Regions from separate parts of the Acidaminococcus nyctereutis genome, predicted to be linked through region 1. Evidence: a T-box and tRNA genes for the amino acid it is inferred to sense, from the RefSeq annotation. Region 1 holds a T-box; the other regions hold tRNA genes.

Region 1 (10,503 bases):
TGAACTGAGGGATCCGTTCCGCCCCATCCACGAAGCTGCTCAGATCCAGTTCCAGCACGAAGGTTTCCCCGCTGAGGCCGAACCGTTCCTGGACCTGGGGATGGAGGGCCCCCATGAAGCCCACAGCTTTCCCGTCATGGAGCACCGTACAGCTCTTGCCAGGATGGAGGAATCTCTCTTCCGGTTTGGCGTAAATCACCCCGCTGGCCTGGAGCACTTCCAGCACCCCTTCCAAGTCCCCTTTCAGGTCGAAGAAGTCCACAGCTTCCTTGCTTTCCGTCCAGTTCAGTTCGTTCCGTTTGCCAGCCAGCACCAGGCACAGGCGGGTCTTTTCCGCAGGTTGTTCCGTCAGCGGCAGGGCCTTGGGCAAGAATACCCGGCCTACTTCAAACAGGGCTACCCGGTCGTTCTGCCGGGCCAGGTTGTAGGCAGCGGTGTTCAGCAGGCTGGGCACCAAGGTAGTGCGCATGGTCCGGAAATCATCGCTGATGGGGTTGATGATCTGGATGGCCTGCCGACGGCTGTCGTCCGCGTCCAGCCCCAATTTATCGAAATCTCCGGCGTTGATGAAGGTATAGGTCATCACTTCGTCCAGCCCGGCATCGGCCAGGTAATTCCGGATCTTATCCTTCACGTCTTCGATAGGAGCCTGCCCGCCCCGGGCCATATCCAGCTGGGGCAAGGTGGACGGGATCTTGTCATAGCCGTACATCCGGGCCACTTCTTCTGAAAGGTCCGCATCGCAGGTACAGTCATTCCGCCAGGTGGGCACGGTGACCAGCCAGCTGCCGTCGGCCTGAGGTTCCACCTGGAACCGTAGCCCTTCCAGGATGGACCGCATCTGGGCATCGGTGATTCCTTCCGTGCCGATCCGCCGGCGCAGGGCTTCCGGAAGGGCCTTGATCTTCACCGGTTCCTGGGGCACCGGATAGTCTTCCACCACACCGGCTACGGCCTTGCAGGCACCCATCTCTTCCAGCAGATGGACGGCCCGGTCCAGGGCATCATGATCCCGGATGGTATCCACCCCCCGTTCGAACCGCTGGGAAGCCTCGCTGCGCAGGCCCAGGTCCTTGGAGGTATGCCGGATGCTGGGACCGTAGAAGGTGGCGGATTCCAGCATCACGTTCACGGTCTTGCCGGTGACTTCTGTGGCTATGCCCCCCATGACACCCCCCAGACCGATGGCTTTTTCCGGGTCGGCGATGACGATCATGTTGGGATTCAGCTCCCGTTTCTGGCCGTCCAGGGTCACCAGGGTCTCCCCTTCCTGAGCCCGGCGGACGATCCAGGTGTGGTCTGCTACCGTGTCATAGTCGTAGGCGTGCATGGGCTGGCCCAGTTCCATCATCACATAGTTGGTCACGTCCACCACGTTGTTGATGGGACGGATATTCACGGCCCGGAGCAGTTTCTGCATCCACTCTGGAGACTCCGTCACCTGGATATCCTTCACCATCCGCATGGCGAACCGAGTGCACAGATCTTTGCACTGGATCTCCACTTTGGCACAGTCGGCTGCGCTGCCGGCGGCTTCATCCCGGGTGGCCAGCTTGGGCAGGCGCAGGCTCTGTCCCAGTACCGCAGCGGTTTCCCGGGCCAGGCCCAGCATATTGAAGCAGTCGCTCCGGTTGGCAGTCAGGTCGATGTCCAGCACCACATCATCCAGGCCCAGAAGCTGTTTGACGTCCACTCCGACAGGCGTATTGGCCGGCAGGATGAAGATCCCGTCCCGCTGTTCCGGCAGCAGCAATTTGGCATCAATGCCCAGTTCCCCGGCGCTGCACAGCATGCCATTGGAATCCAGGCCCCGCATCTTAGCGGCTTTCAGGGTCATGCCATTAGGGAGATGGGACCCTACCACCGCCACCGGCACCCTGTCACCCTGGTGCACATTCTGGGCCCCGGTAAGGATCTGGACCAGTTTCCCCTGTCCCAGGTCCATCTGGCAGACCCACAGATGATCAGAATCGGGGTGCCGTTCGATCTGGGCCACCTTCCCGGTGATGACTCCTTCCAGGCCTTCCCCCAGATGGATCACCTGTTCCACTTCCAGTCCCACCCGGGTCAGTTTATCCGCCAACACTTCCGGCGTCACAGGAATATCCACATATTGTTTCAACCAATTAATCGAAGCTAACATTGTCCATTGCCTCCCACTCAGAATTGACGGATGAACCGCAGGTCATTTTCGAAGAACAGACGGAGATCGTCGATGCCGTAGCGCAGCATGGCAATCCGTTCCACGCCCATCCCGAAGGCAAAGCCCTTCATCTTTTCCGGATCGTAGCCGCTCATCCGCAGCACATTGGGATGCACCATCCCGGCCCCCAGGATCTCCAGCCATCCGGAGTTCTTACACACCCGGCAGCCCCTGCCTCCGCACATGACGCAGCTGATGTCCACTTCACAGGAAGGTTCCGTAAAGGGGAAGAAGCTAGGCCGCAGCCGGATCTTCACGCTGTCCCCGAACATTTCCTTGCAGAACAGTTCCAGGGTCCCTTTCAGGTCCGCCAGGGAAATGTCCTTGTCCACCACCAGGCCTTCCACCTGATGGAACATAGGAGAATGGGTGGCATCGTAGTCGTTCCGGTACACGGTGCCCGGACAGATCATCCGGATGGGAGTGTTGGGTTCCCGGCTCTGCATGGTGCGGGCCTGGACCCCGGAAGTCTGGGTCCGGAGCAGGATATCGTCAGTGATGTAGAAGGTGTCCTGCATATCCCGGGCCGGATGGTCCTTGGGCAGGTTCAGGGCTTCAAAGTTGAAATAGTCCGTTTCCACTTCCGGTCCTTCTTCCACTTCGAACCCCATACGCATGAAGACTTTCTTGATGTCCCGCAGGGTCTGGGTCACCGGATGGAGATGGCCCAGGGCCGGTTTCCGTCCCGGCAGGGTGAAGTCCAGGGTCTCGCTGGCCAGTTTTTCTTCCATCTGATGGGCTTCCAGCAACTTCATCTGTTCGTTGATCCGCATTTCCATCTTGGCCCGGACTTCGTTGACCATCTTGCCGATCTTGGGCCGTTCTTCTGCGGCCACGTCTCCCAGGCTCCGGAGAATGGAGGTCAGGGCCCCCTTCTTGCCCAGGTACTGGACCCGGATATTCTTCAGATCTTCCACACTTTTGACTTCGCTGAGATCCTTCTGGATCTTCTCCCGCAGTTCCTGCAGTTTGTCGCTCATTTTCACGCCTCCTAAAAAAATAGAACCTCCGTCCCCACAAGGGGCGAAGGTTCGCGGTACCACCCTATTTTTCACTCATTCAGCCGATAACGCAGCCAGCGCCGGGCCTACTCCGTTCAGTCCGGTTGCTCCCAGGTGAACTTCCCCATCCCTTTCCGTGCGGGGCTCCCACCTGCTCCCCACTCTCTGTGACCTCCGGAAATGCGTACTCTCCTGTTCATAGCAAGGTATGGAATTGAATGGAAATATTATAACACAGTTGAAGAAAGGGGGCAAGGGGGCAGCTGGCTCCCTTCAGTACCTTATAAAGCGGCAGCCTGTTCCAGCTGTTCACTTAAGCGTCCCTGCTCCTTCAGTCTTTGAATATGGGCCCGGGTCAATTTTTTGCAGCTCTTTCCCGGCAGTGTCAGGCCGAACTGAAGCAGTTTCTCCTCGGCGATATCCACCTGGTTTTCGTCAATCACCTGGAGGATTGTCTGATAGGCCTCCATTTCCAAATTGAGAAAAATCTGGCCGTCCAGACAGTTCTCCTTCCCTCCGGCGACTTTTTCCACAAAGAAATCTGCCATTTCCTGGATATCTGCTGTCTTATCCAACAGATGCAGCAGGTGGAAATTTGCCTCCCAGTCTCTGCGGAAAGCAATCTTGGCTCCCTGGGCAGCGTCCAATCCTTCCATGGCAGCCAGGAAAACCAGATTCCCCTGTTCCTGCTGCTTTTGGAGATACTTCAGGCAAACAGGAGTTTGGAGGATTTGTTCCGCCTGCTGCACAATTTTCTTTCTGTGGGTCCGTTCTGCATACTGCTGGACGTAGAAAGCCATCTGATACAAGGTGCCGTCGGGTTCCGCTTTGCCGATTTTCTCCAGGAAGCTGCGGAGCAGTTCCTTTTTCCCATGATAGGCTTCGATACCCGGGACAGGACCACCTTTGATCATGGAACAAAGGATCTTTCCGGCATCCAGCAGATCTGCGCTGTCCGGCTGGCTGTTCCTGACCACCTCGGTCAAGTTGATTTTCTGGGCAGCTTCCAACGAGGAATATTCCGGTAAGATGATGTTGTCGATGCCTTCATGGAGGAGCCAGGCCTTGACTTCTTCATTGCATGGCTGCAGCTGATGGACCGCAAAGATCCGCCCCCAGCCGTGGACTTTCTGGGCCAATCGGAAGATCTCTGCATCCCGGTTCTCCCAATTTTCCATATTCCGCAGCACATGGAAAGTGAATTCATCGGCCTGGCCCAGCTCCCGGAGCCTCTCTTTGTCTTTTTCCTCCCAAGGATGACGGCTCTGGGCTGTCAAGAACAGTGCCGTTTTGATACATTCGATTTCTCCAGAACGTTCCATGAGATTCCAGGCAAAATCCAGCAGATTGTGCACATCCAAAGCGTCCTGGTGCCGGTAGAGCCAGGACCCGAGCGCATCCATATAAGGAAGGAGGATTTCATCCGGATCAGCAAAAAATGCCTTCAGGCAGTTTTCTGCTGCCACCCCATCTCCCTGGCTGGCCAGCCGGAAGACTTTCTTCAAAGGCCGCGGCACCGGCATAGGAACATAGGCGTGGTGATACCCGCCCCCATCCAGGAACCCATCGATGAAAGTATATTCCTGGGATTCCTTGGGAGGGCGCAAGGTAAAATCAGGAAACAGGCTCCCCTTTTCCTCCAGCTCCTGATGGATCTTCTGATACAGGGACTGTTCCCCGGAAGAGGCAATACCCATGGCCCGCCGTCCAAAAGGCCCCCGGTAAAAAGAAAGGAGCGGTCCATCCCCTTCAGCTCCTGTTCTTTTCAGGATAAACGTATCCTTCCAGATCCCTGTATACCGCCCGGCAAGTTGGTTATGGACAGCCTTCAGCAGTTCCCCTTCGGTAAAAGCCTCCTTATTTTCCGCCTTGAGCCGTGCCTTTATGGTAAAACGAGAATAAGGACTTCCCGGAATTTCTTCTTTCCTGATGAGTTTTTCATTCTCCTGCAGATGGGGCTCCTCTTTATCACAGCACACCAGGTCCAGATAGCATACAGGATACGCCACAGCAGTAAATTCCGGATGCCAGTTTCCTGCATTTCCGGGACTGTAAGCATGGACAGCCTCTACAAAAGTATGGGTATCCTGGAAGGACTGGGGAGGAAAATTCCAGTGCAGCTGCCCTCTCCCCACAAAGGGAACTGGATTGAAAATATTGACGAACAGCCATCCAGTGAAATTTGGAACCCTCTGGACTGTAAAATATTCCTCAAAGATTTTTTCCAACTGAGACTGGGGAGCTGGATAATTTCGCAAGATCATAATTTTCCCATCTTTCAGCCGGAATCCGAATTCAATTCCATAAGACATCCCCTCAGTGGGATCATATTCGTAGGATGCCTGCAAAAAAGCAGTCTCTCCGATCATACGGGAAGGCTGCAGGACCAAGAATTTGATTGCCCGCTGTTCCAGCCGTTCCAGCTGTTCTGCCAGCCGTTTCCCCGTTACCCGGCCATAGTTTTCCAGGTCCGTTTTCAACTCCCAGCCAAGTGCCCTCTTTTTCACTGCCATGGTATCCCCTCCCCCTTTTTCTACAGTATACCATATCATCTGTGGCATTTTCTGGACTGGGAAATACAACGGGGAGGGTGAGGGATCTTTTTCTCCCTCAAGGCGCAAAAAAAGAAGGACCGTGATGATCCACAGTCCTTCTTTTTTTGCTGTTTCTGGATTATTTTGGATAGTTGCTGCTGGTGTTCTCTTTCAGCACAACGTCGTGAGCCCCGCCTTCTACCAGGCTGGTAGCGGATACCAGGGTCAGTTTGGCCTTTTTCTGCAGTTCGGGGATGGTGAGGGCCCCGCAGTTGCACATGGTGGACCGCATCTTGGAGATGGTCAGGTTCACGTTGTCCTTCAGGCCGCCGGCGTAGGGCACGTAGGAATCCACCCCTTCTTCGAAGGAGAGCTTCTTGTCGCCGCCCAGGTCATACCGCTGCCAGTTCCGGGCACGGGCAGAACCTTCGCCCCAGTATTCCTTCATATAGGTGCCGTTAATGTTCACCTTGTTGGTGGGGGATTCGTCGAACCGGGCGAAATACCGGCCCAGCATCAGGAAGTCAGCGCCCATGGCCAGAGCCAGGGTCATATGGTAATCGTACACGATACCGCCGTCGGAGCAGATGGGCACGTAGATGCCGGTTTCCTTGAAGTATTCGTCCCGGGCTTTGGCCACTTCGATGACGGCTGTAGCCTGGCCCCGGCCGATGCCTTTCTGTTCCCGGGTGATGCAGATGGAGCCGCCGCCGATCCCGATCTTCACGAAGTCAGCGCCACATTCTGCCAGGAACCGGAAGCCTTCGGCATCCACCACGTTGCCGGCCCCTACCTTCACGGAATCACCGTATTTGTCCCGGATCCATTTCAGGGTCCGTTTCTGCCATTCGCTGTAGCCTTCGGAAGAGTCGATGCACAGCACGTCCGCACCGGCTTCTACCAGGGCCGGCACCCGCTGTTCGTAGTCACGGGTGTTGATGCCGGCGCCTACCACATGGCGTTTCTGGTTGTCCAAGAGTTCCAGGGGATACTGTTTGTGGGTGGAATAGTCTTTCCGGAACACCATGTACATCAGGTTGCCTTCCTTGTCGATGATGGGCAAGGTGTTCAGTTTATGTTCCCAGATGATATCATTGGCCTGTTTCAGGGTGATGTCGCTGCTGCCCACCACCATGTCGGACACAGGCGTCATGAAGTCTTTCACCTGGTCTGCCATGTCCATCCGGCTAATCCGGTAGTCACGGCTGGTGACGATCCCTTCCAGATGGCCGTTCTTGCTGCCGTCGCTGGTCACGGCCATGGTGCTGTGGCCGGTCTTTTCTTTCAGGGTCAGCACATCGGCCAGGGTGCTGTCCGGACGCAGGTTGGAATCGCTGACCACGAACCCAGCCTTGAAGCTCTTCACACGGGCTACCATGGCCGCTTCGCTTTCGATGGTCTGGGACCCGTAGATGAAGGAGATGCCCCCTTCCCGGGACAGGGCAATGGCCATATTATCATCAGATACGGACTGCATGATAGCAGAAACCAGGGGAATATTCAGGCTCATCGCCGGTTCTTCACCTTTTTTGAATTTCACCAGCGGAGTCTTCAGACTCACATTTGCCGGAATGCATTCGCTGGAAGAATATCCAGGAACTAAAAGATACTCACTGAAAGTATGAGCAGGTTCATCATAGATAAAAGCCATTGTATATCCCCCTTTGAAATATTTTTTCCATTTTAGCATCAGTCTGTCACAAATGCAACAGGTTTTTCTCTTTATTCCAGGATAATCTGTGGAAATAGACCGCAGCGGCTGGAATCGGGCTGCGGTCTGGTGTCTATACCTTATTTCGTTTTCAGCCGGCGCAGGGCTCTCCAGGCAATATCCTGCCGGAAATGGGCTCCCTCGAAATGGATCTTTTCCACCGCATCGTAGGCTTTCTGCTGGGCAGAAGGAATGTCGTCTGCCACGGCGGTGACTCCCAGTACACGGCCCCCGTTGGTAAGGATCTTCCCATCCTCTTCCCGGGTACCGGCATGGAATACTACCACGCCATCCATAGCATTGGCTGCTTTCAGGCCAGTAATGGGCAAACCTTTCTTGTAGGAAGCCGGATAGCCGCCGCTGGCCATGACTACGCAGACGGCCGCCTTATCACTCCATTCTACCATGTCAGGGGTCAGGGTGCCTTTGGCACAGGCTGCCATGATCTCAGCCAGGTCGCTCTTCAGGAGGGGCAGTACCACCTGGGTCTCCGGATCCCCGAACCGGGCATTGAATTCCACCACTTTCACGCTGTCCACTTTGATCATGAGGCCGGCATACAAGCAGCCGGAATAAGGCCGTCCTTCCTTGGCCAGGGCATCCACGATGGGGCGCAGCACTTCCTTCACGGTCTTTTCTTTCAAGGCAGCGGTCATCACCGGAGCCGGGCAATAAGCCCCCATGCCCCCGGTATTGGGCCCCTGGTCCCCGTCATTCACCCGCTTGTGGTCTTGGGCAGCCAGCATGGGGACAATGGTCTTGCCATCGGTGAAAGCCAGGAGGGAGGCTTCCTCCCCTTCCATGAACTCTTCGATGACCACCCGGTTGCCGGCGCTGCCGAACTTATGGTGTCCCATCATATCGTCCAGGGCATCCAACGCTTCATCCTTGGTCATGGCCACCACGACCCCTTTGCCGGCAGCCAGTCCGTCCGCCTTGATCACGATGGGAGCGCCTTTTTCTTCCACAAAGGCACGGGCATCCGCCAGGTTGTCACAGACTTTGAAGAAGGCAGTGGGCACCCCATACTTCTCCATCAGTTCCTTGGAGAAGATCTTGGAGCCTTCGATTTCCGCTGCTTTGGCACTGGGTCCGAAGATGGTCAGTCCCCGGGCTTTGAACACATCCACGATGCCTGCCACCAAGGGAGCTTCCGGCCCCACCACGGTCAGGTCGATATCATGCTTTTCCGCCCAGTCTGCCAGGCCATCCAGATCCGCAATATCCAGGTCCACACATTCTGCCAGGTCTTTCATGCCAGGGTTCCCTGGAGCTGCATAGATTTTCGTCACACTCTTGCTTTGGGCCAGCTTCCAGACCAGGGTATGCTCCCGGCCGCCGCCCCCGATTACCAGTACCTGCATGCTATGGCCTCCCTTATTCTGCGCTTTCCAGCTGTTTCTTCAGATAGGCTGCAATGGCCGTATCGTATTCCGCCGTATGGGCAAAGGCTTCCTGAGCCAGCATTTTCCGGGTTTTCAGGTCGATGTCGCCCTTTTCCTTCAGCATGTGGATCAGATCTTCATACCGGTCCGGATTGGTGATGATCACCACATCATGGAAATTCTTGGCAGAAGCCCGGACCATGGCCGGACCGCCGATATCGATGTTCTCGATGGCTTCGGCTTCCGTCACATCCGGTTTGGCAATGGTCTCTTGGAAAGGATACAGGTTCACCACCACCAGGTCGATGGGCTGGATGCCGTTCTTCTTCATGTCTTCCATATGTTTGGGGTTGCTGCGCACAGCCAGGATGCCCCCGTGGATCTTCGGGTTCAGGGTCTTCACCCGGCCGTCCATCATCTCCGGGGTGCCGGTCACGTCGCTCACATAGGTCACCGGGACTCCGGCTTCTTTCAGCACCTTCATGGTGCCGCCGGTAGAGATGATCTCCACCCCGTTATTGCTGAGGAAATACCCCAGCTTCACAATGCCCGTCTTATTGGAAACACTCAGTAATGCTCTGCGAATCTTTAACATGGATCGTTCTCCTTATTTCCGGATTTTCACTTTCCGGCCGTTGACAGTCAGCCGGTCTTCCGCCCACAGCTTCACCACTTCCGGCAGGATGGTATGTTCCTGGACCAGGATCCGGGCCGCCAGGGTATCATGGGTATCTTCGTCCAGCACCGGCACAGCAGCCTGCATGATGATGGGCCCGGTGTCCATCCCGGCATCCACAAAGTGGACGGTGCAGCCGGCGAGCTTCACCCCATAGTTCAGGGCCTGTCCCTGGGCGTCCAGCCCAGTAAAAGACGGCAGCAAGGCCGGATGGATGTTGATGATCTTATGGTACCAGGAATTCACGAAATCCCCACTGAGGATGCGCATGAACCCGGCCAGCACCACCAGTTCCACCCCGGCTTCCCGGAGAGTCTTGTCGATGGCCGCTTCGAAGGACGGCTTGTCCACGAAGTCCTGGCGGGCGATGGCAAAATGGGGGATCCCCATCTTCTCCGCCCGTTCCAGAGCATAGGCCTCCGGACTGTCGCTGATCACCACGGCAATCTCGATGGGCAGGTCTTCTTTTTTGATCTTGTCGGCCACCGCCTGGAAATTGCTGCCCCGGCCGCTGACCAGCACCCCGATTTTCCGTTTATTCACCGAAAGCCCCGCCTTTCATGACGGTCTTCTTGGTCCCAGGCACCACCTGGCCCAGTTCGTAGAAGGTCTCGCCGTTTTCTTTCAAATGGGCCCGGACGGCGTCGGCTTCAGCAGGATCCACCACCAGCACCATCCCCACCCCCATGTTGAAGGTCCGGTACATTTCTTTCACCGGTACATTGCCCCATTCCTGGAGTTTCTGGAACACAGCAGGCACTTCCCAGGCATCTGCATGGACTTCCGCGTCGCAGTCTGCCGGCAGGATCCGGGGGATGTTGTCGTAGAAGCCGCCCCCGGTGATGTGGACCATGCCGTGGAGGTCGAATTTCTTAATCATGGGCAGGATGGTCTTGGGATACAGCCGGGTAGGAGTCAGCAGTTCTTCTCCCAAGGTCTTGCCGAATTCCGGGATATAGGTATCCACCGTGAAGCCCTGGGCTTCGAAGCAGA
Region 2 (10,503 bases), on a different contig from region 1:
TGGGCGGGACCATCCATCTGGGGAACCAGTACATGAAGAGCGGACTGGAACTGGTGGATGTGAACGTTTCCAACTCCAGTACCGTAGAAATCGGCAATGCCGGGGCGGGGGATCTATCCGTTGGCCGCTTCAGCGTGGGAGGAGCCATGTGGTCGGATGATGATGATCGAATCTTGAATCACGTGACTCTCTCCGGGAACGATATCCACATTGAACAATTTGGGAATGTATCGGCTGCGGACATCGAACTCAATGCCCGGGGCAGCGTGGCGAGCCATTCCCAATGGATGGTCACTGGCGACGGTTACCACACCACAGAGGAACCCTATACGGCCCTGACGGTGAAGGCCGGGGGCGATGTCAGCGTGGGCGGTGACTATACTTCTATGGAAGCACACAACCATGCCAAAATCGATGTGACCGCCGGGGGAAAGATGACGGCTTCAGGGGATTTCCTGGCCGTGGGGGACGGCCATATCCATGTCGAAGCGGCCAACATTACCACAGGAGGGATACTTCATGCCACAGGGGAAAAGGCAGACATCACCCTGACCGCGGAAGACGCAGATGGCAACAAAGGGGATATCCAGGCCCAGGAACTCCAGGTGGACAGCCAGGGGACGGCATCCCTGACAGGGAAGACCATTACCTTGGCTCCCGATGGCAAGCACTATGGCGCCTACCGGTCCCTTCAGGTGCAGGACTGCCACGTGACCATGGATGCAGATGAGATCAACCTGCCTTCGGGCATCGGCTTCAACGGATCGGCAAGACTGGATCTGAAGACCGCCCATCAGCTGACCATCGGGAATGCCTTGCACGAAAATGCCTATGATACCAGTGCAATCCGTCTAACCTTTGGCAGTTATGGGGAAACCCGTACCGGCCAATTATATGGTGGGAGCAGCCAGGCAGAGGTGACGGTAAACGGTTCCACCGCTGTGGTAGGAAGTTCCAATGAAGATGAAAGGGTCTGGTTCAACGGGAAGAATCTGGCATTCAATGCTTTAAAAACACCGTCTCTGACGGATTCATCTTCCGATATGTACAAGGCCGTTGCCCTGGATTTCACCGATTCCCAGTTCTGGTCCGGCAATCCTGATACCACGGAGACCACTACGGTAAACGGCCATATCCTCACCAACAGCTCCAATGCCTTTGTCTTGAACGGCAGCAAAGCGGTCACCCTGAACGGACTGAAAGGGGATTTCGAACACAACCAGAACGCTTTTTCCCTGATCGACCGGGGCCATTCTTCCATCCAGATCGGGGATGCAGATACGGCCCTGACCACCGTGAATGGAGAGATCCTGACGGGCGTGGATACGGTCCTGTACGTGGGCGGCAAGGATATCCTCCTAGATAACGCCGGCCATACGGCCCTTTATGCCAACGCTTCCAGCCGGTCCGTGGAAATCGGCCGGACTGCGCCGGAGGGAAGTACTTCCGATACGGTTTCCATCAAAGGGCGGCTGCTGGTCAACGGGGTCGCCCGGATGGATGTAGTGGGGAAGGATATCACCCTCAGTGACGGAGCGGCGCCGGACAGCGGGACCTTGGGTACTACGGTGAAGACGAACGCAGATGGCAGCCATACGGAACCGGACAGCCATACCCATGATGCCCTGGTGATCCAGCAGGCAGCAGACAATGCTCTGGTCATCGGGGAACCGGATTCCCATGTGAGCATCGACGGCCGTCTGGTGGGCCTCAATGGAGGGTATTCCGTGGACGGGGACACCATCCACATCTATGAAGGAGCCAATAAAGACCAGAACCTGATCCTCACCACCGGAGGCGCCGTGAACCTGGGCCATGATGGGACCCGTCTGCTCCAGATCGACGGGGGCATCTGGGCCCTGGGGGATTCTGCCAACAAAGTGGATCTGGAAGGAAAGGACATCCGCATCGATCCGGCCAGCGGTATGCGGGCCGTCCAGGCCAATGCCATGCCGGTGGAAATCGGGGATAGCGCCACGGAAAATGCCGTAGTGAATGGAGAAATCTGGTCCGTATGCGGCAAGGCCCCCATTACGGTGGATGCCGGTCAATATGCCCTTTCCGCCAACGGCAGCACTTATGCGGCCCGGTCCACCGGGGGCGGCTCTATCACCCTAGGCCATGACGGCAGTACCGGGATCATCGACGGGGAACTGACGGCCGATGCCGGCAGCTCTCTGGAGGCGTATCTGAAAGGCAGCGGCTCCCGGTTGGATGGCACCGTGGAGGATGGAAATCTCGATTATGGCATCCGTTCTGATGCGGGGATCACCCTTCATCTCAATGACGGTGCCATCTGGAACCTGGACGGGGATTCCAAAGTCACCTATCTCCAGGCCGCTAAGGGAACCATCCATCTGAACCAGGATACCACGGATCAGAGCCTGTATACAGGGAACTTCGCCGGGGACGGGACGGCTGTCCTTATGGGCCACCAGGGGGATGCCCAGGTGAATGACCGTCTCTATGTGAAAGGGACCCATACGGGGACCACCCAGCTGCAGCTCCATGCCGTGCATGGCGCCTGGACTGACGGGGCCATCGGGTCCGTCCTGGCCAGTGTAGGGGACGAACAGGGAAAATTCTATGTGCCGGACCGGGAAGACCGGCTGTTCTTCCATCGGATCGTGCTGGATACCCATGAAAAGAGCCAGGGGGATACGGTCACCGACGGCTATAATACCGATTGGTACCTGAAGGGCTTCCAGAACCTTCCCACTGATGACAAGGGCCATCATACCCACTTCGTCCAGACCATGATGGGGCTTCCGGGCATGGATTACCAGATGTGGCGGGAAGACATGGACAGCCTGTTCAAACGGATGGGGGACCTGCATACCCAGGATGCGGCACCGGAAGGGGTCTGGGCCAGAGCGGCCGGGACCCGGAGCCAGCGCAGCGGGGAAGAAGGGGGCTTTACCCTCCAGCACCATCAGTACCAGGTGGGTTACGATAAGCTCCTGGGTGAGAACGGGAAAGAACGCCATTACCAGGGCATCGGCCTGGGATACAGCCGGGGTACGGGGACCTTCTCCGGAGGGACTTCGGATCTCACCGGCATCAGCCTGGGTCTCTACGATACCCATGTGAAGAAAGATGGTCAGTACTGGGATTTCGTCCTGAAGGGCCAGCATCTCTCCAATGAGGTGTACGGCCGTTATGGGGCCAAAGGGACCCTGGACAACAACGGCTTCACGGCAGGAGCGGAATACGGCTGGAAGAAGGCCTTTTCCGGCGGCTGGTTCCTGGAACCCCGGGCCCAGTTCACCCTGGGCTGGCTCCACGGAGCGTCGGAGGACCTGGCCAATGGGGTCCATTATGAGGAAAATAACATCCACAGCGCGGTGGGACGGGCCGGGTTCCGGGCCGGGTACGAAGACCATCGGGCCCAGTTCTTCCTGAAGGCGGACTGGTTCCACGAATTCGGGGGCAGTGGAGAAGTCCGCTTCACCGATGACGAAGGGTTCCTGAAGCTGGACCGGGATTACGGGGACAACTGGTTCGAATACGGCATCGGGATGGCCGTACAGCTGTCGCCGGAAAGCCAGTTCTACCTGGAAGGCGAAAAGAGCAGTACCGGCACCTACCGGAAGAACTGGAGCTGGAACGCTGGAGTGAGATGGAAGTTCTGAGGAAGTTGCATTCATAAATTAAAAGGAACCCGCTGCCCGGGTTCCTTCCTGAGGCCAGAGACCAGTGACCAGGGACCAGTGACGGGGCTGGGGAAAGTATTTTTCCAGCCCCAATTTTTCCCTTGACATTTCCCTCACTATACAGTATACTAATCAAGTCGACAGCGCCTGAGGGTGCTGACAGACAATGGCCCAGTAGTTCAGTTGGTTAGAATGCCGCCCTGTCACGGCGGAGATCGTCGGTTCGAGTCCGTCCTGGGTCGCCAATGCCTCGGTAGCTCAGTTGGTAGAGCAAAGGACTGAAAATCCTTGTGTCCGCAGTTCGATTCTGCGCTGAGGCACCATTCTTCATGCGGAAGTAGCTCAGTGGTAGAGCATCACCTTGCCAAGGTGGGGGTCGCGAGTTCGAATCTCGTTTTCCGCTCCATTTCTATATGGCGACGTAGCCAAGCGGTAAGGCAGAGGTCTGCAAAACCTTTATCCCCAGTTCGATTCTGGGCGTCGCCTCCAACTTTTTCGCCGAGGTGGCGGAACTGGCAGACGCAAGGGACTTAAAATCCCTCGGAGAGTGATCTCCGTACCGGTTCGATTCCGGTCCCCGGCACCATTGGAATTTGAAAGACTGTTGCATAGTCAGCAGTCTTTTTTTTGTGTGCCGAATCTGGAGAAAGATATGGTACAATAAGGGAGATCAAAAAGAACACAAAGGAGTCATGACCCATGGAAGAACGACGAATCATCCACGTGGAAGAAAAGCTTCCGGTCCTGGAAACCATTCCCCTGAGCCTGCAGCATCTGTTTGCCATGTTCGGCTCCACCGTACTGGTGCCTTTTCTCCTGCACGTGGACCCTGCCACAGCCCTGTTTATGAACGGGGTGGGCACCCTGCTGTACCTGACCATCTGCAAATGGAAGCTTCCTGCCTATCTGGGCTCCAGCTTTGCTTTCATTTCCCCTGTGCTGGCCGTCTGTGCCACCCCGGGGATGACCTACGGAGATGCCCAGGGAGGTTTCATCGCCTTCGGCCTCTGCTTCATCTTCATCGGCCTTCTGGTGAAACGGATCGGCACAGAATGGATCGATGTGCTGTTCCCGCCGGCGGCCATGGGGTCCATTGTGGCCATCATCGGCCTGGAACTGGCGCCTCTGGCCCTCAACATGAGCGGGTTCGTGGATCCGGTCCAGGGGATGACCAACGGCCAGGCCATGACCATTTCCATGTTCACCCTGATTGTCACCATCCTGGCCACCGTCCTGGGCCGGGGTTTCATCGCTATCATCCCCATCCTCATCGGGGTGGTGTCCGGCTACGTCCTCAGCTGGTGCATGGGAGTGGTGAACTTCTCTGCGGTGGAAACTGCCGCCTGGTTCTCTTTCCCCACCTTCTACCAGCCCCGGTTCAACCTCTCTGCCATCATGATGATCCTGCCTGCTCTCTTCGTGGTGCTGGCGGAACATCTGGGCCATCTCTTCGTCACCAGCGACATCGTGGGCCGTGACCTGATCAAGGATCCCGGGCTCCACCGGTCCCTCATGGCCGATGGCCTGTCCAACGTGCTCTCCGGGTTCCTGGGTTCTACTCCCAACACCACCTATGGGGAGAATATGGGGGTCATGGCCATCACCGGAGTCTACAGCACCTGGGTCATCGGGGGGGCGGCCATTTTCGCCATCCTGTTTTCCTTCATCGGGAAAGTCGCCGCGGTGATCCACGGGATCCCCACTCCGGTGATGGGCGGGGTCTGCATCTTATTGTTCGGGTTTATCGCTGCGTCCGGTCTGCGGATGATGGTGGAACGGAAGGTGGACTTCACCCGGCCCAAGAACCTGATCCTCACGGCTGTGACTATGATCAGCGGACTTTCCGGGGCGGCAGTGCACCTGGGGCCCGTCCAGCTCAAAGGCATGGGCCTGGCTACGGTGGTGGCTATCCTGGCCAGCCTGGCATTCCTGATTTTCGAAAAATTGGGCTTGTCCAACGAAAAATAATCGGATTTGGAATTGAAAGAATTTGTGAAGTATGGTATATTGTTTTAAATATTACAAACTACCAAAGGGAGGCAGACTATGGAGAATTTACAGCATGAGGTTGTCCTGGTGGTCGACTTCGGTGCTCAGTACAGCCAGCTGATTGCCAGACGCGTCCGTGAATGCGGTGTGTACTGTGAAATCATTCCTTACAACTATACCCTGGACAAGATCAAAGCCAAGAATCCCAAGGCCATCATCCTGTCTGGCGGGCCCAACAGTGTCTATGCGGAAAATACCCCCAGCGTGGATGCCGGGGTCTTCGAAATGGGGATCCCCGTCCTGGGCATCTGCTATGGCGACCAGTTCATGACCAAAGCCCTGGGTGGCGTGGTGGCCCATGCAGGCAGCGGGGAATACGGCAAGACGGCTGTCGTCCTGGATAACGAAACCCGTCTTTTCTCTGGCCTGGAAAAGAACAATGTGTGCTGGATGAGCCATCAGGACTATGCGGAAAAAGCCCCGAAAGGCTTCACTGTCATCGCCCATACCGCAGAATGTCCCATCGCTGCCATGCAGAATGAGGACAAGAAACTCTACGGCGTCCAGTTCCATCCGGAAGTCATGCATACTCCCTTTGGGAAGCAGATGTTCTCCAACTTCCTGTTCAATATCTGCAATCTGTCCGGGGATTGGACCATGTCTTCCTTTGCCCAGAACAAGATCCAAGAGATCCGGGAAAAAGTAGGGGATAAGAACGTACTCTGCGCCATGAGCGGCGGGGTGGATTCCTCCGTGGCTGCCGTCCTGGTCCATAAGGCCGTAGGCAAGCAGCTCACCTGTGTGTTCGTGGATCACGGCCTCCTGCGGAAAGACGAAGGGGACCAGGTAGAACAGGTCTTCAAACGGGATTTCGACATGAACCTGATCCGGGTCAATGCCCAGGATCGTTTCCTCAGCAAACTGAAAGGGGTCAGCGACCCAGAAAAGAAACGGAAGATCATCGGGGAAGAATTCATCCGGGTCTTTGAAGAAGAATCCAAAAAGATCGGCCATGTGGACTTCCTGGTCCAGGGGACCATCTATCCGGACGTGGTGGAATCCGGCGGTACCGGAACCTCTGCCACCATCAAGAGCCACCACAATGTAGGCGGCCTGCCCAAAGACATGAAACTGGGCCTCATCGAACCCCTCCGGGAACTGTTCAAGGATGAAGTCCGCGCCGTAGGCGAAGAATTAGGCATCCCCTCCGAACTGGTATGGCGCCAGCCCTTCCCGGGCCCTGGCCTGGCTATCCGTGTCCTGGGTGAAGTGACCGAAGAAAAGCTCCACATCGTGCGGGAAGCCGATGCCATTTTCCGGGAAGAAATCGCTAAAGCCGGGCTCAACCGGTCCATCTGGCAGTATTTCGCCTGTCTCCCCAACATCCGCAGCGTCGGGGTCATGGGTGACTTCCGGACCTACAGCAACACCATCGCCCTCCGTGCTGTCAACAGCACCGATGGCATGACTTCCGACTGGTCCCATATCCCTTACCATGTGCTGGATATCGTCTCCCGCCGGATCGTCAACGAAGTCCCTGGGGTGAACCGGGTGGTCTATGATATTACCAGCAAGCCGCCGGCGACGATTGAGTGGGAATAAGTTGTAGAGGCTGACGCATAACCCCTGAGCGCCATAGCAGGCCATCTGCTTTGTCAGGAGGGATTTGGAAGCCGGGCATATACCACTGTGTATTATGCCCAACTTCCAAATCCCTCCTTTCGCGCATCTGACCAACTCTGACGCTCAGGGAGGGAGTCGGGGGGAGGGTGTGCTGACGCATAACCCAGGCGCGGGATATGCACCTATCTACTTTGTCAGCGGGGAATTTGGTCCGCGGCATGTACGTCCATGTACTATGCCACGAACCAAATTCCCCGCTTTCGCGTATCTGGGTACATCTCCTGCGCCTGGAAGGAGCCGGAGGAAGAAGAAAGATGTCAGACACGGCCGGAGGCCTACAGATGTCAGAAGTCAGCTTGTTGGCGATGAGCAGATCGGTACTGCATCCAAAGCCAACAAAGCTGAAGTCTGACTTCTGAGAGGCCCGTCAGGGCCGGTTCTGATATCTTTCTTCATCTCGTTGTCATACCAACGGACGTAATCCCAGCATTCCGCTATACTTAAACCATCAAACAACTACGGGAGGAATGCTCCATGATTACTGTAAAAAATACCCTGGCTGAAGTGGTGCGGGATTATCCCCAGACCATCCCCTTTTTCAATGAACTGCATCTGGATTACTGCTGCGGCGGGGGAATCCCTCTGGAAGAAGCGGTAAAAGGGACGGACCTGGATGCCCAAAAAGTGGTGGCGGATCTGAACGGATACATTGCCAGCCACAGCGCCAAAACCGGCAGCCAGCAGGAATCCCTGGACCGGTTCAAGCAGCTTTCCATTCCGGACATGCTCCAGGACCTGGAAGCCACCCACCATGTGGATGAACGGAAATACATGGCGGAAATCGAAGCGGATCTGAACAAGATCCTCCTGGTCCATTATGTCCATCACGGGGAACTGCTCACCCGGCTCCATCATCTGTACGGGACCCTGAAAACCGACTTGGAAGAACATTTTGCCCGGGAAGAACGGCTGGTGTTCCCATTGATGCGGACCTATCCTCAGCCCAACCTGGAAATCCTCACCCTGGTCCAGAACCTGGAAGCCGATCATTCTGCCGCCGGGGACATCATCAAGGAAATCGAAGCCCTCACCGATCATTTCACCGTACCAGCCGATGCCTGTGCCACCTTCAAACGGACCTATCAGCTGCTGGAAGCATTCATTAATGATGTATTCGTCCATATTTTCAAGGAAAATTCCATCGTCTTCCCGGAATATGCGGAAAAGGCACCCAATCAGGAAGGGCTGGACCGTCAAGTGGAAGTGTCCCTGGAAAAAGAAGCAGGCCAGAACAGCAACTCCTGTGGCTACTGTGAAAGCGCTGAAGGGGAAGCGGAAAAGAGCCCCGTTCTCTACGAATGTGGAAACTGCGGTGCCCTTTACTGCAACGACTGCGCAGAAACCGGCTGCCCCAGCTGCGGCGCCTCTTTCAGCCACGCCCATTCTTTGGAATATTCCGGAAGCAGCTGGAATCCGAATCAGGACTAGTAGGCAATAAAAGGGCTGGCGCATGACCCATGCGCACGATATGGGCCCATCTGCTTTGTCAGCGAGGATTTTGGTCCGCGGCATGTACGTTCATGTACTATGCTATGAACCAAAATCCTCGCTTTCGCGCATCTGGACCCATCTCGTGCGCATGGCAAGAATCGGGAGATACTATATTCCAGCCAAAATCCGCTGTTTTCACGTATCTGGGTACATCTCCCGCGCCTGGAAGGAGTCGGGGGAAGAAGGAAAGACCTCAGCTTGTTGGAAGCAGAAAGTCCAGTACTGCATCCAAAGCGAATCAAGCTGAAGTCTGACTTCTTAGAGGCCCGTAAGGGCCGGTCTTATTTTACGCGACGGTACCTTTTTGTGCTATGATAAATAAAACCGCTTTTCTGTAAGGAGGCATGTCGCATGAGCGAAAAATACGTCCCTTCCGTTCCTGATCATATTGAGGTCCGGGGTGCCAGGGTCCATAACCTGAAAAATATCGACGTGGATATCCCCCTCCACAAAATCGTGGGAATTGCCGGGGTGTCCGGATCCGGGAAATCCTCCCTGGCCCTAGGGATCCTGTATGCGGAAGGGTCTCGGCGGTATCTGGAATCCCTTTCTACCTATACCCGGCGTCGGATGACCCAGGTGGAACGAGCAGACGTAGAAGAGATACGGTATGTTCCAGCTGCCCTTGCCCTCCATCAGCGCCCGGGTGTTCCTGGCATCCGCAGTACCTTCGGGACTCTTTCTGAACTGTTGAATAGCCTGCGTCTCATGTTTTCCCGGCTGGGGAGTCACCGCTGTCCTAATGGCCATTACTGCCCGCCGTCTTTCGCTGTGGCGGCCATGCAGGAAATTACTTGCCCGGTATGCGGTGAGAAATTCTACGGTCCCGGGGCGGAGGAACTTGCCTTTAACAGTACAGGTGCTTGTCCCACCTGCGGCGGAACGGGAATTGTCCAAAATATAAAAGAGGCAGCCTTGGTGCCGGATGATTCCAAAACGATCGATGAAGGAGCAGTGGTTGTTTGGGGAACCCTTATGTGGTCGTTAATGAAAGATATCGTACGGACCATGGGGGTCCGGACAAATGTCCCATTTCGTGACCTGACCCCTGAGGAAAAGGAAATCGTCTATCACGGCGAGCTGAAGAAACATCATATCCATTATGTTAATCCTAATACCCTGGAGCCAACAGAGATGGATTTCAACTACTACAGTGCGGTCAATTCCGTGAAGAATTCCCTGGCTAAGGTCAAAGATGAAAAGGGGATGAAGCGGCTGGAAAAATATCTAGAAGAGGACGTCTGTCCGGACTGCCATGGCACAAGACTGTCAGAAACTGCTCGTGCACCGCGGCTCAGAGGGATCGGGCTGGACCAGGCGGCTGCTATGACACTTTCGGAACTGATCCCTTGGGTGCAGGGGGTTCCGGCTTCTTTGCCGGAAAAGATGCGCCCCATGGCCGAAAGCATCTGTGATTCTTTCCTGGATGTCTCTAAGCGGCTGATGGACCTGGGACTGGGATACCTTTCTCTTGACAGGGCAGCGTCCACGCTGTCCACCGGTGAACGGCAGCGGGTGCAGCTTGCCAGGGCCGTACGGAACCGCACGACAGGTGTGCTGTATGTCCTTGACGAACCATCCATCGGTCTCCATCCCTTTAACCTCAAGGGTCTCACAGGGGTCATGGACGACCTGCTGGCAGACGGAAACTCCATTGTAATCGTAGATCATGATACCCAGGTCCTGA
Region 3 (10,503 bases), on a different contig from region 1:
CCAGAGAAGAACACGGTGCCGCTGCCTCCGGAAGTACCGCTGATGCAGGGTTCCTCCCATAGGTGGAGAGCGGCCCGGGCCGCCCGGGGCCGCCAGGGCATCCGGCACCACCCCAGCTGCCCTGGAGCCCCATCGGCCCCAGGCCGTTCGACCCCACAGTCATGGGGACAAAGAGTACATTTGGTCATTGTTAGATCCTTTCGTAACAAGAGGGGGTGTTGCACAGAATGTGCAGCACCCCCTTTTCTCAGTATTTATACCCCCAGGAATACCGTCCCCTGTAATTATAGGGATAAATGGTTATATCATAATGGGCATTGTCCAGTTCGTGGACGATCTGATGCTTGAAAGGAGCCAGCGCCAGATGCAGGACTTTGAAAGGTTTCGATCCCCACATGGCTCCCTCATCGGAAATATCCACTTTGTACCCATTTTCATGGGAATAGGTTCCCGGTGCATGGTATCCCCGTTCCGCTCCTCCTGTGATCACAAAAGTGACTCCATTCCTTCGGGCCAGCTCATTCAAATGATCCAGGAAAGCCACCGTAGAGGCCTTGAAATGGGCCGTATCAGTCGTACCATTGCTCCGCCAAGAAGTATCCATGCCTTCTGTGCTGCTCCACTTCCGCAGGTTGCTCTTGCCGAAATCCCGCCGCCAGGCATAGGCCTGCTTGGTAGAAATCGGCTTATAGGACAGCCCTTTCCCTCTATTTTCCAGAGTGGATACCTTGTACCCGCTGGCAGCAGACCGGGAAGACGTACGTGCCCCGTAATTGAAGGGCACAGCCCGGCGCGCCATACCGGCAGCCGACGCAGAAACAGAAATGGTCAAGGAAGAAAACAACACAGTAGTGAGTACGACTTTATTCATGCGATTCAGCACATCTCCCAACGTTAAGATTCCAAAGTCAAAAATACCGACTCTATTATACGCGAAATTGAAAGAAAATTCAAGTAAGCTGTCTGTACACCTGTCACGCATTATCTCTACAGCCAGAGCAGCAGCCCGCTCCCCACCCCGGCCAGGAAACCAGCTGCCACATCGCTGGGATAATGGACTCCTCCCAAGACCCGGACAGCTGCACTAACTAGGCTGACCAGGAGGAAGATTCCCCCAACTGCCGGATGGATATACAGGTACACCATGGCAATGATGGTGGAAGAAAATACATGACGGCTGGGCAGGGATTCACCCTGCTTGTCCCGAGAGATCAAAGGTTTCAGGGGCCAGGCTTCATAGGGCCGGGGACGGTCGATCCGGCTCCGCACCACGGACACCAGCAGGAAGGAAAGAGCCGGCACCCAGAAAGCTTTCTGCAGCAGGAGGTTCCCGGCCAGCCCTCCCTTATGGATCAGTTCCCCCAAAAGCAAGGGGTACGCGATATACATCAGCACCACCAGGGCATTGTTGGCCAGCTGAAGGGCCTGGATCCTGCCGGGATGGCCTGCAAAGGGCCGTGTCAGCCGGGCATAGGTGCGGTCATAATGGCGTTCGAGATGCATTTTTCTCCTTTCTGGAAAACGGGGCTGTTGCATGCCAACGGCCCCGTTTGGGGGTCTCGAGACTAAAAGGGGCTGTGAAAAAATGAAGGATCATTTTTTCACAGCCCCTTTTGACTTCCATCTGGAGGCGACGCCCAGAATCGAACTGGGGATAAAGGTTTTGCAGACCTCTGCCTTACCGCTTGGCTACGTCGCCATATGAAAATGGAGCGGAAAACGAGATTCGAACTCGCGACCCCCACCTTGGCAAGGTGATGCTCTACCACTGAGCTACTTCCGCCTAAAGAATGGTGCCTCAGCGCAGAATCGAACTGCGGACACAAGGATTTTCAGTCCTTTGCTCTACCAACTGAGCTACCGAGGCAATTGGCGACCCAGGACGGACTCGAACCGACGATCTCCGCCGTGACAGGGCGGCATTCTAACCAACTGAACTACTGAGCCGTTGCGGCTGCCTTTTCAAGCGCCGACTTGTATAGTATAGAAGATTGTGGCAAAAAAGTCAAGAGCTTTTTCGCCACAGGTCATACGTCATAGGTCATACGTCATACGCTAAATGGTATGATCTGCCTGATCCACTTTTTCCAGGGTCTCTTCCAGATGCTCCTTCAGCTTGGCTTCCAGCTCTTTCAGGTTCCGGCTGTCGAAATCCATGGAAGCGTGAAATACGGAGTTGATCTTCACTTCCCCGAAGAACTGGTCTCGGAGCCGGTTGTACATAATGATCAGCTGATCCATCCGGTCGAAATTGGAATAGTCGATCAGGATGATGGATCCGTTGATATGCTCGATGGCATGGGCCGGCTTGATGTACAGCTCGAAGGGGCCGATTTTTTCCGGCAGGCTGTTGCCGTAGTTCCAGGTAAGGATCCCGTGCTCCGCCACCTGTTCCCCCAGGTTCACACTGGTGGGGTCTTCCATACTGTGGAGGATCCCGGACAGATAGGCTTCCACGTTTTTGGCGAACACATCCCTATCCTTGTAGATGAACCGGATGTCCCTGTAAGAATTCATTCCCATGGTATGGACCACGATATAGTCAAAAGTTTCTGAGGTGTAGATGATATCCAGCCGAGCCCGGAGCTCCGGGGCCTCATACCGGCAGATGGTCAGGATCTGGCCGTCGATGGTGTCCACCAGCTTCTTGGAGAACTGCCCTACCTGTTCCGGCAGCCCCTGGATGAAACCCCACTGGCGGGTCTCCTGCTGGATCTCTTCGATTGGTTTGTACCCCATGGCCGGTCACGCCTTCTCCCCGGCTTCGGCCGCATCCTGGGCCAGGAGTTTTTCCAGCCGTCCGCAGCTCATTTTCCCTTCATGGCAGACTCGGTCGCTGTCGCAGGTAGGGCCCGCTTTTTCAAAGAGGATGGGGGCCACGGCTTTCACCTGACGGAGCATTTCCCAAGCCAGGGCACGGATTTCCCACTGGGCCCGGCTGCAGCACCGGAGCTGGAAGAAATGGAGCAGGCTCCGGGCGTTCATGGTGACCACGATCTTGGTCTCCGCCGCGTTGGGCAAAATGTACCGGGCATCTTCCGCCGGCACCCCCGCCTCCGTCCATTTGTTGTACAGCTCCTGGATCCTGCCGCACAGCTCTTCGAATTCTTTTTTGCATTCGGGCCGGGCAGCCAGGGTAGGCGGCAGGATGGTCTCGAAATCGTGTTCCTTCACATACCGCTGGCTCTGCTGGCTGTAGGAAGCAATCCGGTGGCGCACCAGCTGGTGGGTCAGTACCCGGGACACCCCTTCGATGGCAAAGGTGAAGCTCACATGCTCGAAGGTAGAGGTGTGCCCCATCTGGCCCAGCCGGCGCACCAGGCTGGCCACTTCCTGGTCGGTCATCTTGGTTTCCAGTTCTGCCGCCCCGATGGGAGAATAGCAGAGCCGGGCGCTCATGGCCACGGTCCGATCCGGTTCAGGGGTATAGCGGAGCAGTTTCACATGCATCATTTTCTTTTCTGTTTCCTTTCCTCCTCCATGGCCTGGCGGATCCGTTCAAAGGAACGGTCCATCAGGGCCTGGAGCCGGTCTTTCCGGTCCAAGAGATACAGGTAGCCCATCAGGGCCTCAAAGGCCGTACCCTGCCGGTATTCCCGGACACTGGCGCTTTTTGGCACGGTGCTCTTGGTATTCCGGCCTCGGCGGGCGATCTGGGCTTCCTCTTCTGTCAGGATCCCGGCTTTTTCCATTTCATCCATGGCCTTGGCCTGCATCACCGCAGACACCATCCGGCTGGCCAGGTCGTGGAGCACCTGTACATGGCTGCTGACCGGCAAAAGCCGCATCCGTACGTACAGGGAAAACACCGCATCCCCGATATAGGCCAGTTCCACCGGATGGATCAGCCGGGGTTCCGGCAGGGTCTGGGACGTTCCGCAGGTGGCCAGCACATGGTCCAGGAGCCGCTGATACTGTTCGTATCTCACTTTCTCTTCCACCGTACGCCCTGGGGTGTGTCTTCCAGGATGATCCCTTTGGCAGCCAGTTCGTCACGGATGGCATCGGCTTTGGCGAAATCCCGGGCTTTCCGGGCGGCCTGCCGTTCTTCGATCTTGGCAGCGATCTCTGCTTCCTCGTTGCTCACGGCGCCCCCTTCTCCGTTGGCAGCCGGTTCATTTTCCAAGATCCCGATCACGTCCAGCATTTCCTTCCAGGCCTTAGCGATCTGTTCCACCAGTTTGCCATCGGGTTTCTTGGTCCCGCTGAGGATGGCGTTATGGTACACATTGATTTCCTTGGCCAGGGCGAACAGATAGCTGATGGCCAGGGAGGTGTTGAAGTCGTCGCTCATGGCGTCGAAGAAACCTTGGCGCAGTTCTGCCACTTTGTCCCGAAGGGCCAGGCTTTCTGCATCCGGTCCCACGGTGATCACCTGCTGGATCTCCCGCAGGTTGTTCTGGGCCGTACGCAGCCGTTCTAGGCTCCGTCCCGCTTCCGCCAGCCGTTCCTGGCTGAAGTCCAGGGGACTGCGATAATGGGTATTCAGGATGAAGTACCGGATGGTCTCCGGTTCATATTCTTTCAGCAGGTCATAGACCGTCTTGAAGTTCCCCAGGGACTTGGACATCTTTTCTTCATTGATGGTGATGAATCCGTTGTGGACCCAGTACCGGACAAACGGATGGACTCCTGTAGCCCCTTCGCTCTGGGCGATTTCGTTTTCATGGTGCGGGAAGATCAAGTCGCTGCCGCCCCCATGGAAATCCAGGGTGTTGCCCAGGTACTTGGTGCTCATGGTGGAACATTCGATATGCCAGCCCGGCCGTCCTTTGCCCCAGGGGCTGTCCCAGGCCGGTTCTCCCGGTTTGGCAGATTTCCACAGGGCGAAATCCATGGGGTTCTCTTTCCGCTCGTCCACGTCCACCCGGGCCCCGGCCATCATGTCGTCCAGCTTCCGGCCGGACAATTCTCCGTAGTGTTCGAATCTTTCCACCCGATAGTACACATCCCCGTCCACTACATAGCCGTAGCCGTTGTCGATCAGCTGCTGGACGGTATGGATGATGTCCGGGATGTGTTCGGAGACCCGGGGATAGATATGGGCCCGCTTTACATGGAGCTTGTCCATCACTTCGAAATACGCTTTGATATACCGGTTGGCGATCACATCCCAAGTCACGCCTTCTTCGTTGGCGGCCCGGATGATCTTGTCGTCCACGTCGGTGAAGTTCTGCACATAGGTCACATCGTACCCTTCATGGTCCAGGAACCGGCGGATCACATCCCAGACCACAAAAGGCCGGGCGTTGCCGATATGGGGATGGTTGTAGGGGGTGACCCCGCACACATAGATGCCGACTTTCCCCGGATGCAGAGGGACGAATTCCTCTTTCTGCCGGGTCATATCATTATATACACGGATGCTCATGAGAGTCTCCTTTCTTTTTACAGGCTCACGCCGGCCTTGGCCAGGCTGCCCCGGATCCGGGCTGCCACACGGTCTTTACCCAGAAGCGGGATCATTTCCGCCAGTTCCGGTCCATGCTGGTTGCCGGTAAGGGCCACACGGACGGGCATGAATACTTTCTTGCCTCCCAGTTTGGTTTCCTTCTGGACCGCTTTGAACAGGGCCTTGGTGCTGGCATGGTCCAGATTTTCTGCAGCTGCCAGTTTCTCCAGGAACAGGACCATGACCTGGGGCACCGTTTCTTCTTTCAGGACGGCTTCCGCTTCCGCCGTTTCGAAAGCGAATTCATCGGTGAAGTACAGGGCCACCTTTTCGGGGATCTCCTTCCCGAATTCTGCCTGATCCCGGGCGGTGAGGATGACCTTCTTCAGCCATTCCAGCTTCTCACCGGATTCTTCCCCGGTCATATAGCCGGCTTCTTTCATAAAAGGCACAGCAAAGGCCACATAATCCTCATCGGACAGCTGGCGCATATAGTGGGCATTCAGCCAGTTCAGCTTCTTGATGTCGAACACAGCCGGATTCTTGGCCACATGGTCCAAAGAGAATTCCCGGATCAGTTCTTCCCGGGAGAAGATTTCCTGGTCGGAATTGGGAGCCCAGCCCAGAAGGGCCAGGAAGTTCACGATGGCATCGGGCAGATAGCCCATCTGCCGGTACTGGTCCACGGACGTAGCCCCGTGCCGTTTGCTCATCTTCTTGTGGTCCGGCCCCAGGATCAGGGAAATATGGCCGAAGGTGGGTTTTTCGAACCCCAGGGCATCATACAGCAGCAGCTGCCGAGGCGTATTGGACAGATGTTCTTCCGCCCGGATCACACAGTTGACCCCCATCAGGGCATCGTCGATGACCACAGCGTAGTTGTAGGTCGGGATGCCGTCACTTTTCACGATGACGAAATCTCCGATGCCGTTGGAATCGAAATGCACATCTCCCCGGACTTCATCGTGGACCACGATATCCTGGTCTTCCGGCACCCGGAACCGGATGGTGGGTTTCCGGCCTTCCGCTTCGTAGGCTGCCCGCTGCTCCGGAGTCAAGTTCCGGCATTTGCCCATGTACCGGGGCATCTTCCCTTGGGCGGTAAGGGCTTCCCGTTCCGCTTCCAGTTCTTCCGGAGTGCAGTAACAGTAATAGGCCTTCCCTTCTGCCAGCAGCTTGTCGGTATATTTTTTGTAGATATCCAGCCGTTCCATCTGCCGGTAAGGACCGTTGGGGCCGCCTACATCCACCCCTTCATCCCAGTCGATGCCCAGCCATTTCAGGGCTGCCTTGATGTTGGCTTCCCATTCCAGCTTGGACCGGTCCCGGTCGGTGTCTTCGATCCGCAGCAGCATGGTGCCGTTCTCTTTCCGGGCCAGCAGCCAGTTGAACAAGGCAGACCGAGCGCCCCCGATGTGGAACGGTCCCGTGGGGCTGGGTGCAAAACGTACTTTCAATTTCTTTTCCATTGTATCTTCCTCCCAAAAGGTTTTTATCTGATCAGACTGGCCACGGCTTCGGCAGCGATGCCTTCTCCCCGGCCGGTAAAGCCCAGTTTTTCCGTGGTGGTGGCCTTGACATTCACCGCATCCCGGGAAAGTCCCAGATCCGCCAGGAGATTCTCCAGCATAGCCGGCTCATAAGGCGCCAGCTTGGGGCGCTGAGCGATGATCGTGACATCCACATTGTTCACCTGCCAGCCGGCAGCGTGGATCTTCTCCAGCACAGCAGCCAGCAGTTTCCGGCTGTCGGCCCCCAGATAAGCGTCATCCGTATCCGGGAACAAGCGGCCGATATCCCCCATGCCCGCCGCTCCCAGCAGAGCATCCATCAAGGCATGGAGGGCCACATCCGCATCGGAATGGCCGTCCAGTCCCCTGTCCCAGGGTACGGTGACCCCGCAAAGGATCAGGGGGCGCCCTTCCACCAGGCGATGGACATCATAGCCGGAGCCGATGCGAAATTCCATGTTTTTCCCCTCCCTGCGTCCTGCCAGATCCTGCGCCCAGGCCAGGTCTTCCGGCGTAGTGATCTTCCGATTGTCATAGGACCCTTTCACCAAGGCCACCGGACGCCCCAGAGCTTCCACCAGGCTGGCATCGTCCGTCACAGCCAGATGGGATCCCTGGGCCAGGCAGAAGCCTTCTTCCAGCAGTTCCCGCCGGAAGATCTGAGGAGTCTGGACCGCCCAGAGCCGGCTCCGCTCCAGGGTCCGGTCCACATGGCCCTGGGTATCATCCATTTTGATGGTATCCTTGCAGGGGACTGCCGCAATGGCAGCCTGTTCTTCCCGGGCCTTCTCCCAGACCCGCAGGAAGAGCTCCGGCCCCGCAAAAGGACGGGCTCCATCGTGGACCGCTATCCACTGGGTCCCCTCCGGGACCTGGGCCAAAGCATGGGCCACCGAATCCTGCCGTTCCTTTCCTCCGGTGACCACTCTCCAGGCAAGGCCAGGGAACTGCCGGGGCTGCCATTCTGCCAGCAGCTGCCGGGCCCCTTCCTCTTCTCCCGGAGCCACCGCCACCAGAGCCAGGGCCGCATCGGGCACCTGGTCCAGCTGATGGAGGCTGCGGACTAGGATGGGGATGCCCCGGATACAGGCGTAATTTTTATTATACCCCAAACCCAGTCTTTTTCCCATACCTGCAGCAGCAATGATGCAAACCAATTTGTTGTCCATCCCATCATTCCTTATCTTATTTCAGTTTGGCAAAGATCATCCGGCCGGCGGAAGTCTGGAGCACGGAGGTCACGGTCACCGGTACGGTGAAGTTCACACAGCGTTTGCCCCCTTCTACCACCACCATGGTCCCGTCGTCCAGGTACCCGATGGCCTGGCCCGGTTCCTTGCCTTCCTTGGCCAGATAGATCTGGAGTTCTTCTCCCGGCAGCACGGCCTGCTTCAGGGCATTGGCCAGGTCGTTGATGTTCAGCACCCGTACGCCCTGGATTTCTGCCACTTTGCTCAGGTTAAAATCGTTGGTAGCCACCACGCCTTTCAGCTCTTTGGCCAGCCGGACCAATTTGGTATCCACTTCCGTGACATCATCATAGTCCTTGTCAGCGATTTCCACCACAGCTTGTTTGTCCCCCTGGATGGACCGGACGATATCCAAGCCCCGCCGACCCCGGTTCCGTTTCAGGGTATCCCCGGAATCAGCGATCTTCTGCAGCTCCTCCAGGACGAATTTGGGGATCACGATGATCCCCTCCAGGAAGCCCAGACGGATCACTTCCAAAATCCGGCCGTCGATCAACACGCTGGTATCCAAAAGTTTATAAGTGCGGGAAACTTGGCGAGCACTGGCCTTCCGGGAATTCTCCTTATTCCGGGCAAACCAGACTCTGTTAAAAAATAAAAGGATATCTTCGCGTTTGTTCAAGGCCACTTTAGCGCCGATGAGAGCCCCCATGATACTGAAGATCAGGGAAATATACGGTCCCACAATGGGCAGCCGGGAAAATGCCGTCCCCAGGAGCGTCGCTACCACCAGCCCTATGATCACCCCGATGGACAGGACGAAAATGTCTCCGGTAGGAAGATCCGCCACATAGGAAGCCAGGATTTCCGAATAATGGAGCGTATAGTGGATCAGCGGCGTAGCAGCAGCTTTTCCCATATATCCGAAAACCAGGGCCCCGATGGCTCCCATGATCAGGTTCAGGGGTGTCACTCCCAGGAAGCCCCACTTCAGATAGTCCGAGGAAATGAATTCCCCCAAGAGCGGTGTGGCGATTTCCATCAGGAATACCCCAAGAGCGGCAAAGATCAAGATGATAACAAATTTAATGATTTTTTCAACCATTGTCTCACCTCCTTGTATAATATCATCCTCCATTTTACAATAATACGAAAATAAAGAAAAGAGATTGGATCAGAATTTTGAAGAAAGTGTAAAAAAAAAGGTGCACTTTACGTGCACCCCTTTCAGACAAACTGATCCAGCCACTTTTCACTTTTTTCTTCATCCACGCTCTCCACCAGCATGAACTCGCTGAGGAGGATCTGTTTGGCAGTGGTCAGCAGCCTCCGTTCTCCGGCGGACAATTTCTTTTCCGTTTCCTGTACAGCCAGGGTCCGGACCACATCGGCCACTTCAAAGATATCCCCGGTTTTCATCTTGTCCACATACATATTGTACCGGCGGTTCCAGGTAATCCGCTTCATCTTGTTCTCCGGCCGGGCTTTCAGTACATCTTCCACTTTGGGGAGGATTTTTTTGTTTACAATGGGCCGAAGTCCGATCTTATCCACATTGACTTCCGGGATCATCACTTTCATGTCACTGAGCAGCATCTTCAAGACGAAGTAATTGACCGCATGGCCATCGATCTGCTTCTGCTCCACATTTTTTATCACAGCTGCTCCATGCATGGGATACAGCACTTTATCACCCACTGCAAACATTCTGCTACCTCCTTACGTACAGAGTCGATACATCATCCACAACTGTATATATTGTAGCACGAACCAACCAGCAAGTCAAATTTTTAGATTATAACACTTTTCTTATATGACTGTCAACGTTTTTTTACAAAAAAAGTGGGGCTGCCGCATACGCACAGCCCCTTCTCCATTGCCAGTCAGACTTCCCTATGATTCTTTTCCCACAGTTCCCTGATCCTCTCCAGCCTGTCATCGGTAGCAGGGTGGTCAGAAAGCATCTTCCCGAAAAATCCCAGCTGGGGATTGTGGTACAGGGTATCTAGTTTGGCCAATCCGCTGTATAGTTCCGGCCCCAGGCCCAACTGACAGGCATAGGCATCAGCAGCATATTCATCCTGTCGGGCGCAGTAGCGGTTGAACAGGGTAAGCGGCCACCCCAGCAGCCAATTCCCCACTTGGAGGATGAGATTCATCACCATGCAGAAAAACACCAGGATGAATCCCAGGAGCGGGATGAACTGGAGCACCATCAAAAAAGCCAGGAACAGCCGATACAGCCGGAAACAGGCCCGGTTGGCCGTGCTCATACCGCAGAGCAGCAGAAGCTTCCAGGTATGCCCCTTCTGGAGATGGCCCATTTCGTGGGCCAGGATGCCGGACAGCTCATCCACCGTAAAATATTGGAACATGGGCGCATTGACGATGATGTTATTGTCTCCCAGGG

The links. The T-box of region 1 lies ahead of pheS (phenylalanine--tRNA ligase subunit alpha). A T-box ahead of a tRNA ligase gene usually reads a tRNA of that ligase, here a tRNA-Phe.
Region 2: it encodes a tRNA-Phe, which carries the amino acid that the T-box ahead of pheS (phenylalanine--tRNA ligase subunit alpha) is inferred to sense. The anticodon was not compared.
Region 3: it encodes a tRNA-Phe, which carries the amino acid that the T-box ahead of pheS (phenylalanine--tRNA ligase subunit alpha) is inferred to sense. The anticodon was not compared.

What each region holds. Positions count from the first base shown of each region.
Region 1 covers NZ_JBQOUY010000027.1:13,385-23,887, reverse strand. The annotation lists gene pheT (phenylalanine--tRNA ligase subunit beta) at 1-2,143, opposite strand, end outside; gene pheS (phenylalanine--tRNA ligase subunit alpha) at 2,161-3,183, opposite strand; T-box leader at 3,220-3,413, opposite strand; gene ACTUHY_RS10775 (hypothetical protein) at 3,486-5,717, opposite strand; gene ACTUHY_RS10770 (IMP dehydrogenase) at 5,878-7,389, opposite strand; gene purD (phosphoribosylamine--glycine ligase) at 7,530-8,813, opposite strand; gene ACTUHY_RS10760 (IMP cyclohydrolase) at 8,827-9,429, opposite strand; gene purN (phosphoribosylglycinamide formyltransferase) at 9,442-10,053, opposite strand; gene purM (phosphoribosylformylglycinamidine cyclo-ligase) at 10,046-10,503, opposite strand, start outside.
Region 2 covers NZ_JBQOUY010000006.1:89,244-99,746, reverse strand. The annotation lists gene ACTUHY_RS05015 (autotransporter outer membrane beta-barrel domain-containing protein) at 1-3,632, shown strand, start outside; tRNA gene ACTUHY_RS05010 (tRNA-Asp) at 3,822-3,898, shown strand; tRNA gene ACTUHY_RS05005 (tRNA-Phe) at 3,901-3,976, shown strand; tRNA gene ACTUHY_RS05000 (tRNA-Gly) at 3,985-4,059, shown strand; tRNA gene ACTUHY_RS04995 (tRNA-Cys) at 4,069-4,142, shown strand; tRNA gene ACTUHY_RS04990 (tRNA-Leu) at 4,151-4,239, shown strand; gene uraA (uracil permease) at 4,353-5,621, shown strand; gene guaA (glutamine-hydrolyzing GMP synthase) at 5,700-7,244, shown strand; gene ACTUHY_RS04975 (DUF542 domain-containing protein) at 7,800-8,753, shown strand; gene ACTUHY_RS04970 (excinuclease ABC subunit UvrA) at 9,168-10,503, shown strand, end outside.
Region 3 covers NZ_JBQOUY010000021.1:6,269-16,771, reverse strand. The annotation lists gene ACTUHY_RS09735 (radical SAM protein) at 1-188, opposite strand, end outside; gene ACTUHY_RS09730 (hypothetical protein) at 248-871, opposite strand; gene ACTUHY_RS09725 (phosphatase PAP2 family protein) at 988-1,503, opposite strand; tRNA gene ACTUHY_RS09720 (tRNA-Cys) at 1,626-1,699, opposite strand; tRNA gene ACTUHY_RS09715 (tRNA-Gly) at 1,709-1,783, opposite strand; tRNA gene ACTUHY_RS09710 (tRNA-Phe) at 1,792-1,867, opposite strand; tRNA gene ACTUHY_RS09705 (tRNA-Asp) at 1,871-1,947, opposite strand; gene ACTUHY_RS09700 (hypothetical protein) at 2,056-2,739, opposite strand; gene thyX (FAD-dependent thymidylate synthase) at 2,746-3,450, opposite strand; gene ACTUHY_RS09690 (Mini-ribonuclease 3) at 3,450-3,941, opposite strand; gene cysS (cysteine--tRNA ligase) at 3,926-5,371, opposite strand; gene gltX (glutamate--tRNA ligase) at 5,389-6,861, opposite strand; gene ispD (2-C-methyl-D-erythritol 4-phosphate cytidylyltransferase) at 6,885-8,072, opposite strand; gene ACTUHY_RS09670 (PIN/TRAM domain-containing protein) at 8,089-9,198, opposite strand; gene ACTUHY_RS09665 (CarD family transcriptional regulator) at 9,321-9,800, opposite strand; gene ACTUHY_RS09660 (M48 family metalloprotease) at 9,977-10,503, opposite strand, start outside.